One region of the Alkaliphilus sp. B6464 genome, then DNA from elsewhere that is predicted to be linked to it. Evidence: riboswitches for the same ligand, from Rfam matches in the RefSeq annotation. Region 1 holds a riboswitch; each other region holds the start of a gene.

The links. A riboswitch is a leader RNA that binds a small molecule or an ion and turns the genes downstream of it on or off. The one in region 1 is predicted to bind cyclic di-GMP.
Region 2: it holds a riboswitch for cyclic di-GMP, as region 1 does, so the genes downstream of both, HYG84_RS15860 (ketoacyl-ACP synthase III) here and HYG84_RS07060 (tetratricopeptide repeat protein) in region 1, are expected to answer to the same signal.
Region 3: it holds a riboswitch for cyclic di-GMP, as region 1 does, so the genes downstream of both, HYG84_RS05705 (transglutaminase-like domain-containing protein) here and HYG84_RS07060 (tetratricopeptide repeat protein) in region 1, are expected to answer to the same signal.

Annotation. Positions count from the first base shown of each region.
Region 1 covers NZ_CP058557.1:1,466,087-1,469,375, forward strand. Annotated here, with positions in the region: gene HYG84_RS07050 (M20/M25/M40 family metallo-hydrolase) at 1-854, shown strand, start outside; gene HYG84_RS07055 (GIY-YIG nuclease family protein) at 894-1,145, shown strand; cyclic di-GMP riboswitch class I at 1,231-1,316, shown strand; gene HYG84_RS07060 (tetratricopeptide repeat protein) at 1,420-2,463, shown strand; gene HYG84_RS07065 (metalloprotease family protein) at 2,528-3,061, shown strand.
Region 2 covers NZ_CP058557.1:3,121,369-3,124,657, reverse strand. Annotated here, with positions in the region: gene HYG84_RS15865 (MBL fold metallo-hydrolase) at 1-665, shown strand, start outside; cyclic di-GMP riboswitch class I at 1,023-1,109, shown strand; gene HYG84_RS15860 (ketoacyl-ACP synthase III) at 1,207-2,211, shown strand; gene HYG84_RS15855 (methyl-accepting chemotaxis protein) at 2,205-3,289, shown strand, end outside.
Region 3 covers NZ_CP058557.1:1,184,159-1,187,447, reverse strand. Annotated here, with positions in the region: gene HYG84_RS05705 (transglutaminase-like domain-containing protein) at 408-1,205, opposite strand; cyclic di-GMP riboswitch class I at 1,218-1,302, opposite strand; gene HYG84_RS05700 (hypothetical protein) at 1,379-1,522, opposite strand; gene HYG84_RS05695 (class D sortase) at 1,571-2,257, opposite strand; gene HYG84_RS05690 (collagen binding domain-containing protein) at 2,400-3,289, opposite strand, start outside.

The sequences.
Region 1 (3,289 bases):
AGTACTGTGATGTGGCTGAAGGGGAAGTGTCTCTTCCACCAATTACTTTGAGACAACAAGACTTAAAAACAGAATACTCAGTACAAATTGCAAAGACTTCATATCTTTACTTTAACTATGCTACCCATATATCTACTCCTGATGAAGTAATGAACAGAATGCTAGTAGGAGCTTTTAAAGCTTTTCAAAATACCATAGATGAGTTAAATAATCAATATAAGAGTTATTGTAAAATGAGTAGTTATCCTTATGCGGAGTTACCTTGGAAAGCAAGAGTTATTACTTATGAAGAGCTAGTTGAAAAAGTTAGGGCTGAAAAAGGTGAGGAACTTAATTTAATGCTTGAGAAATTAAGTAGAGAGCTACTTGATAACGATAAAATTGATGAAAGGGTTTTTGCGTTAAAACTTGTAGAGCAAGTACATAAAATGTGGTCTGACAAAGAACCTGTAGTTATAGCTTACTTCTCACCACCATATTACCCTCACATTTATGTAGAAGGTAATGAAGTTAAAGAGAAAATCCTTCTAAGAGCTGTTGATGATGCTATTGAAGCGGCTGACAACAAATTTAATATAGTTAGAAAAAAATTCTATCCTTATATATCAGATTTAAGCTATGCCGCTGCACCAAAAGAAAATTCTATCATCGGAGTTTTAAAAGAAAATATGCCAGGTTTTGGCGTAAAGTATAATCTTCCACTTAAAGAAATGCAAGAACTTAACCTTCCTGTAGTAAATATAGGGCCTTTTGGCAAAGATGCTCATAAGTTTACAGAGAGAGTAGAAAGAGATTATTCCTTTAATGTGCTTCCGAAGATGGTTTATGATACTATTTTAAATTTATTAAAGTAGGCTACTATAAAAAAAAATAAAATATATATGGTGATTAAGATGAACTACGTATACATATTAGAATGTGCTGATAAAAGTCTATATACTGGATGGACTAATAATTTAGAGAAGAGAGTTAAAACCCATGGAGGTGGGAATGGTGGAAAATATACGAGGGCTAGGCTTCCTGTAAAACTTGTATATTTTGAAGAGTATGATGATAAAATATCTGCCCAGAAGAGGGAGTATGAAATAAAGCAGATGAGAAGAAAGGAAAAATTAAAATTGATTGAAAGTGCCATTGTCGAATAGTGGCACTTTTTGTCGATATAATAATAAAGGATTTTGTAGAGAAATGTATAATTATATACCTGTTAAACAGAAAAATATAATGAGTATATGAAAAGGGCAAAATTATCGAAAGATAATGACGCAAAGCCTTGGGCCTAAAGTATATTTTACTATGGTAGCCAGGTTGCCGAAAAGGATAATACAATTATATAAGGATTATCCTTAGCTTTGTGCGCTTTTGTACAAAGCTTTTTTTATTTTAAAGTTATATTATCTATGGAAGGAGGCTAAAAATGTGTCGGAAGAAGTAATGGAGCAGGATTATGTCGATGATGGAGTATGTAAAAACTGTAATAGTCCCAATGTTGAGGAAGGATATAATCTAGCACTATGTAGAGAGTGTAGAGAAGAATTTGTTAGGAGACCCATACCTCTGTGGGTTAAGGGATTTATTATAATATTAATATCTACATTTATTGCTGGTATAATGAGATTTCCTCAAACATTAATCAGTGGTATTGCCTATGAAAGAGGGAAAAAGGCAGAAACAGCCCATAAATACAAAACAGCTATGGAGGAGTATGAAAAGGCATTAGAACAGTATCCAGATTCCACATTAATATTAGCTAAATTGGCGGTTACCTACTATCATAATAATAAAATTGAAGAAGTCATTAATACTATTGATATAATTGCTGGTAGGGATCTTGACGAACAGGATTTAGTTGAGGAAGTTAATGAAATTATGGATAAAATATCTAGAAATTTTTATCCAAGTGAGGAGTTAGTAAACGTATTAGATCAATATGATTTAGGAACCCAAGAGTTTTTTAATGAATTAGAAAATTGGGTCAATAAAAATCCAGATGATGTTTTTGCCATTTATTATTTAGCTAATATTTATTATGATCAAGAAAGATATGATGAATCAGAAGAGTACATGAATAAAATACTTAGTATTGATCCCACATTTTATGATGGCTATTTATTTCTTTCTGCGCTTTATAGGGAAAGAGGCGAGTTCGATCGAGGCATTGAATATTGCAACAAAGTTTTAGAACATAATATTGAAGATCCACGTGCTTATGTTGGATTAAGTAGAATTGAACTTAAAAGATATGAAGATAAAGCAGCATTGGACTTTGCAAAAAAGGCTCATGAGATTAGTCCGCAGGAACCATATTTTATATCAAATCTTGCTTTAGTATATCATTATAATGGTATGGAAGAAGAAAGAAATAAAACAATGGATTTACTTAGGAATCAGCAAAATGAGTACAGTGATAGGGAAATAGAATGGTTAGAAGATGTTATTTCGGGGCTTATCAAACTAAGATAGTAGATAATATAGGAAAAATGTTGAATTGTATTTATACTTATAAATATGAGAGGAGGTAGAATTAATGTATATAATACCAGGTTTTTTGGTTTCTATAGCAACCTTTCCAGGTGTAATTGTTCACGAACTTGCACATCAGTTGTTTTGTAGAATTACAAGGGTTGCAGTATTAGATGTTTGTTATTTTAGCCTAAAAAATCCAGCCGGATATGTAACACATGAGGTTCCTACAGAGCCTATTAAACAGTTATTAATAGGAATAGGACCATTTTTAATTAATACTACACTAGGTGCTTTGATAGCTCTTCCAGGAGCTATACCAGTAATTAGGTTTGGTGATGGTCATACAATAGATTATTTTTTTATATGGCTAGGTATTTCTATAGCAATGCACTCTTTTCCCAGTATTCAAGATGCTAAAAATATTTGGAGTGGAATTAAAAAAGAAGAAACACCAATGTGGATTAGAATATTAGCTACACCTATTGTTGGACTTATTTATCTATGCACTATTGCATCTGTATTATGGTTTGATGTTATTTATGGTCTGTTTGTAGCTATGTTAATTCCAAATATTGTTATAAAGCTATTGGCTTAGTTATTAAGTATCCGTTTAAATCTATAATATTATTGAGATTAAGGTTAATTCCTTTAAATAGAATAGCAAAAAAGAAGTGAAAATCCGGCATTTTCACTTCTTTTTTTTATTTAACAACATATATATGTAAAAGAGAAATTTTATTGGACTAACTAAAATAGTAATAAACTTTTTAACATATTTTGTACACAACAAAATATAGTATAGTAAGGATTTTAAAAGATTTCG
Region 2 (3,289 bases), 1.7 Mb from region 1:
TACGAATCTATAAGAGCACACCTGTAGAAATTAGAGAAAAAATAATAAATGGTATTCCTCCTTTTGATAATATAGATATTATGCTAATAACTCATCAACATAGTGATCATTTTGATGCTAACTTAATATGTAGTTTTTTAGAAAAAAGTCCTAATACAGCTGTTATATCGACAAGCAAAGCTATTTCTAGAATAAGATACTGCATGTCTAATAATAGGTCTATTAATTTAGTTGAGTTAGACCCTTTATTTCACTGTAGTGAGAGAATTAATATAAATGGGGTAGAAATTCAAGCAATATCAATGATTCATGAGGGGGAAGATTGTGTAGATGTAAATAATCTAGCTTTTATTATAGAATATGGTGTAAAAATATTACATCTAGGCGATGCTGCTCCAGTTAAAGAAAATTTTGAATCACTTAATCTTAAACAACATAAAATAGATGCGTTAATCGTAAATTTCCCTTATGTAAGTATTCCTAGAGCTAGGGAAATCATTAAGAATTATACTGATACACAAAAAATATTAGTAGTACATCTACCTTATAAGGAATTGGATAAGTTTAACTGGATAAGAGTTGCAAAAAAAAGTTATGAACGTAATAAGGATAGTTTTATTCAAACTATATTTATGGAAGAGATAGGAATGACTATCAATTTGTAAAAATATATAAATAAATATATTGGTAGGGTATTTATTAATAGAATAGAGATTAGATGTGCTGAAAATAACTACAAGAGTAGAGCTATTCCTGAAAGATTAAGATTTACTGAAGAAGGGACTTTAAGAGAGACAGAATGGCTTTATGATCATTATGTAGCCAACCTCATAAGTCATTAAATTAAAAGATTTTTTTAGTCGTATTAAATGAAAATGTGTAAGGTGATATTTTTTTATTTTACTATTTCAGCCAATTTACGATAATTTTTTACAATATAGTAGTATGATAATATAGTAACATAATGTAAAGTATGATATTATAATTATAATAAGATATATATATACATATATATACAAAATACTTATAAATGGCAAACTTACTGAAAGGTAAGGACGCAAAGCCATGGGTCTAAGGAAAATTTTTTCTATGATTGCCAGGTTGCTAAGTTAAAAGCTATTACAAATAGATAGCCTAGCTTAGGTATGTCTATTTTTTTATATTTACTAAGTTTAGTTATAAAATAATTCAATAGGGGGCAAGGACATGCGCAAAAATGTACATATGGTTGGAGTAGGGACATATCATCCAACAAAAGAGGTAAGTAATGAATTTATTATTAACCATTTTAAAGAATATGGTAATGAAGATCATGTAGAAAACTTGCTTAACAAGTTAGGTAGAAAAACCAGAAAACAGACATTAGGAAATGAAAATAGTATCGATATGGGGGTTAAGGCTGCTGAAAAAGCTTTAACAGATGCAGGGCTTAATCCTGAGGATATTGACATGATCATATCAGCAACAGATACCCCTGAATATTTAATGCCTACATGTGCATTGATTATCAGAAATAAGTTAAAGGCTAAAAATGCATCTAGTGTGTTTGATATGAATAATAATTGTGTAGGCATGGTTAATGCAATGGATGTAGCAAGTCGATATTTAAAAACAGATGAAAAATATAAGAGAGTTCTAGTTGTTGGTTCTGTATTAGTTAGCCCTTTTGGACGGGAAGATGACATGGTGACATACTCTATCGTAGGAGATGGTGCTGCTGCAGTTATATTAGAAGTGAGGGAAGAGGAAGAAATAAGAGGTATACTAGGTTCTAGAATGTATACTGATGATGACTATAATAACACCATAAGATTTCCAGCTTGTGGTTTATTAAATATTTCGAAGGATAACTTGACTTCCTATCATAGGAAAATGGAATGGACGCCTTTTGATTTTAGCTTTCTTGCCGATAAATGGTCAGAACTAATAATCAAATTACTAGAAGAATATAATTACCAACCAAGAGATGTTTCTCATTATTTTATGTCACAATTTTCAAAGGAAGATATAAGAATTACCTTAGAAAAATTGGGAGCAGAAATGGGACAAGCTACTTTTGTTGCGGATAAATATGGTTATAATGGCAGTGCTAGTCCTATTATAGCATTAAATGATAGACTGAAAAAAGAAGCCTTTAAAAAAGATGAGATTATTATATTTTGCTCTGTTGCAGCAGGATATACTATGGAAGCTTTGCTCTATAAATGGTAGTAGAGCAAAGCGGCACTCAGAAAGGAGATATTATGTTAAATAATGCAAATACAATTGTCGATTATCAGAAAAAAACACTGAAGGTTGTATTAATTATTTATTCGATTAGTGGATTCATGGCTATGCTAGCTTTTTCTTTGATGAAATATCTTGGACTATATGATTCAATTCAATGGGGGTCTCTTGGTATATTTGGTATATTAATTACCATAGAAACTATTCTTTTTTTTATTCTGCATAAAAGAACAGTCGTTAATGAAAATTTTAACGAAAAAATCTTTAAGCAGTTAAAGGTATTGATATTTATATTAACTTTTGTGAATTATCTTTACTTGATATTTATGGTTCCGTCTAAGGAGCTTTGGATGAGTGTATTTTATTTTATTATATTAGGTGCTCTATTTTTAGATATTAAACTAAATATTGCCTTTATTGTTACTGGAATGCTATGTCAGGTTATAATATTTAAATTGTATCCAATTGCTTTACCGGGACAAGAAGTTTTTCTACAAGAGATGATTATGAGAATAATTGTGATTACTCTTACTTCATTTGGAATTTTCCTATTTACTTTTTTTGCTTCAAAACTACTAAGTGAAATTGAAAAGAATGAAGAAGATCTTAGAAATAATAATAAAAAAACACTACATATTCTTGAGAAAACCGCACATTTTGCCAATACTTTATTAGATGCAAGTGATATGGTATCATCTATTGCTGAAGAAGAAAGTAGTTCTATGCAAGAGATAGCGTATACTAGTCAACAGGTGTTACACTCAAATAATGAGATATTAGATAAATCTAGAGAAAATAATAACAGCCTTCAAAATTTATTAGAAGGAACCGAGATAGTTTCAAGTGAGTTGAAAAACACTGAAAATTCATCCTTGGCACTGATGGCCTTATCCAGTGAAAATGAAAAATCTTTAAATGAGGCACTAAAAATGATGGATAACACGAAAGAAAGCATCGCATTTACATTTGATGTGGCTAAAAAACTAAAAGACAAAGCTAAAAAAGTAGATGAAATTTTATTAATTATTGGTAATATTGCAGAGCAAACAAATCTGTTGGCATT
Region 3 (3,289 bases), 280 kb from region 1:
GGTATATTATATATAATCAATAAATCAAATAATTGTGTTGTGACAATTGTGACGAAAAAGAAAAAGCAGGTGCGCGAACACCTGCTTTTTCTACTTTATTGCGGATATTAACGTTGCTATTGCTGTAATTAAGGCTGCTATTGCTGTTATAAGCTTTACTATGTACTCTTTTTCTTTTGTTGGTTGTGACAATTGTGATCCACCTCCCTTCTTTCTTGGAAGGATAGGTTTATTATAACATAGTTCAATAATAAGTCCTTAACCATTCTAGTTTATTAAAATATACTAATTGTTTAGCTTTCTAAAGCCTTAAAACTACTTATTTATATTAAAAAGCAGTTAGCTTTGAATAAAAGCCAACTGCTTTAGTTCTATATACAATTAATTTTTATACATAATAATAGTATTTAATATTGTTTTTCTATAGAATATTCTTTTTCGTTTTTAATCATTAAATTAGGTGACTTTGTTTTTTTAGCGGCATCATAAGTAGTATCTATAGTAATCCATTCATTAGTATCGTTTAAGTATACTTGATTCCAAGCATGATATGTATCAATATCACTTTTACGTCCCATCATTAGTTTTGTAGGAACATCTACACTTCGAAGCATTGCCGCAAATAAGGCTGAATAATCGTAGCATATTCCTTTGGATACTTTTAATGTTTCCTCTATAGAAGGTATATATTCTGTGCTAATGTTGTTTATTTTATTATTATCATAACTAATATTGTTTATAATATAATTATATATTGCAGTAACTTTATCTTTATCATTTTTAGCATCCTTAGTTAATTCTCTAGCCTTTTTAATAGGGATCATATCATTATTCCAGTCAATCATTTGGATGGATTGTAAAAACACTTCGTTTTTATTTGTTGATTTCAAAATAACATCCTCTTTTTCTACTAGCTTGTATTTATTACCTTCCACATTTTCTAAAATAGAAATTGTATACTCTCCATCTCCAAACTGTAATGGAAAACTATTATTTGATTTTAGGTTATAAGTATACTTCACATCCCCTTTACTAATAATTACTTTTGTAGTCACTTGTTTTTGAGGATTATAATTAATACTTACTAATCCAGCATCTAATTTGGTTTTATCAATACTTGGAGTAGAAGCCTGTGCAAAAACTACTGTGGAGTATACTGATAAAATAATAACTAATAAAGAAATTACTTTACGTAGCTTTAACATAAAAACTCCCCTTTCGGTAACTGGCTACCATCTTATTTCTAAGGAAGGCCCTTTAGCTTTGCGTCTCTAGCTTTCACTAGATTTGCCTTTATCGGTGGAAAGCACCTGATAAATATATTTAATTATCTTTTACTATACTACAATTTGTCCTAGTTTTATATAGTTTAAAAGCTTTAAATATTTGTTTTTAATAATTCATTTAATAATATTTTTTTTATTATCCTATTAATAATCTCAAATACATTCTTATTATTAATCTTATTATTTTTATCTAGCTTGTTGTCATATAAATACCCTAACTTATATAAACTTAACATATAATTTTTTAATACAGCTAAATATACTTGCTTTTCTCAAAATAAAATTTAATTAATCTGGATGGCTTTCACTACTAATCGTGTTGGTGGATTTTTTACATTAATGGGATCACAAGTAATCAATGTTAGTTCACTTTTATTACAGTTTTCCAATACTGAAATTTCATTCTCGTCTACTATTTCTTTGCTAAAAACCCTATAAATAAACTCATTATTTTTTGTATCCATCACTGAAATTTCATCGTCGATTTCCAATTCATTTAATCTATTAAAATGACGCCCATATTTTCTACTTCTATGTCCTGCTATTGCATAATTATTTCCTTCCCAAGGCTTTCCGGTGTTATTAATACTGGATATAGAAACATTTAAATGCTCCTTTGTTGCACCTTTTAATATTGGCATTAATAGATCAATTTTTTCAATTATTAAGGTAGCCTCAACAGGCCATTGTTTATCTAATTCTAACATCTTTTTATTCTCCGATTGGTGTACCATCTGATCTTCAAGGCTTTCATCTTCTTCAATTATATTATCTTTAATGTTATCCATATCTTGGTTCGTATCATCATCTATAGCATGAATTGCACTCATACTTTCAATATAATTATTCTTAATCTCTTGTTGTTTTATATCATAATAAAAATTACGCAAATTTGGGTACAAAATAATGCCACTACCAATAACAATTAATGTTATTGCTAGTACATTTTTTATAGATAATCTATTTTTCATTATGTCCTCCAATAAATTTATACACTATTAATATCATGTCGTCTAAAAATGGAACAATAAGTCCCCCATCTTCTTTAGTTGGAGAACTTATTGTCTAAATACTTTAAGTATATTTATTGTTAAACCCTGTTACTTATGCCTTTTATTGGGCAGCTTTCTTTCTTATTGTTACCCAACCTAAAATAATTAGTAACAGCCCAACTGAATACGTCATAAGAGGACTTCCTTCACCTGTTTGGGGTAATTTCTCAGTTTCAAAATCTGTTATAGTTCCAAGTGGTATACCATCATCTGGTACCTCAACCCCGTCATCTACAGGAACTTCCTCTGGTATAGTTTCTTCAACTACAGGAGTCTCTGGTTCTTCTGGCTCAACATACTCCTGTGGTTCTACTGGTTCTGTTGGTTTATCTGGCTCATTTGGTTTATTTGGCTTATTTGGTTTATCTGGTTTGTCTGGCTCATCTGGATCTTCTCCGCCAGGTGTAGTTGGTACTTTAATATTTTTCAAAACCAAATTAACAGTAATAGAACTACTTATTGTTAATTCATGAATAGTTTTATCTAAATCATATCCTCTTGGAGCTTTTGTTTCAACCAGTGTATATTTCCCTAATGGTAAGCCTGTAACCGTATCTACTCCGTTTTTATCGGTTGTTAGTACAGCTACTACTTCTCCTTTAGAGTCTTTAACCTCAAACTCTGCTCCTGATAATGCTACTGTGCTATCCTTACTATCTATCTTTTTAATACTTAACCCACCTAAAACTGGCTGTGGTGGTGTTTTTATATTTGATATAGATAGATCAATATGAAGTTCCTTGTCTTCTTCATCACTTCCACTAATAACTATAGTGTGAGTCTTAGAGTCTAATCTATATCCCTTTGGTGGTTTTGTTTCTCTTAAAGTATATGTGCCTTGTGGTAAATTTTCTTGCTTTGCTAATCCATTATCATCTGTTATTAGAATATACTCATTGTTAGTTTCAGTATTCTTAAGTTTAAACTCTGCTCCAGCTAAAACCTTAGTTT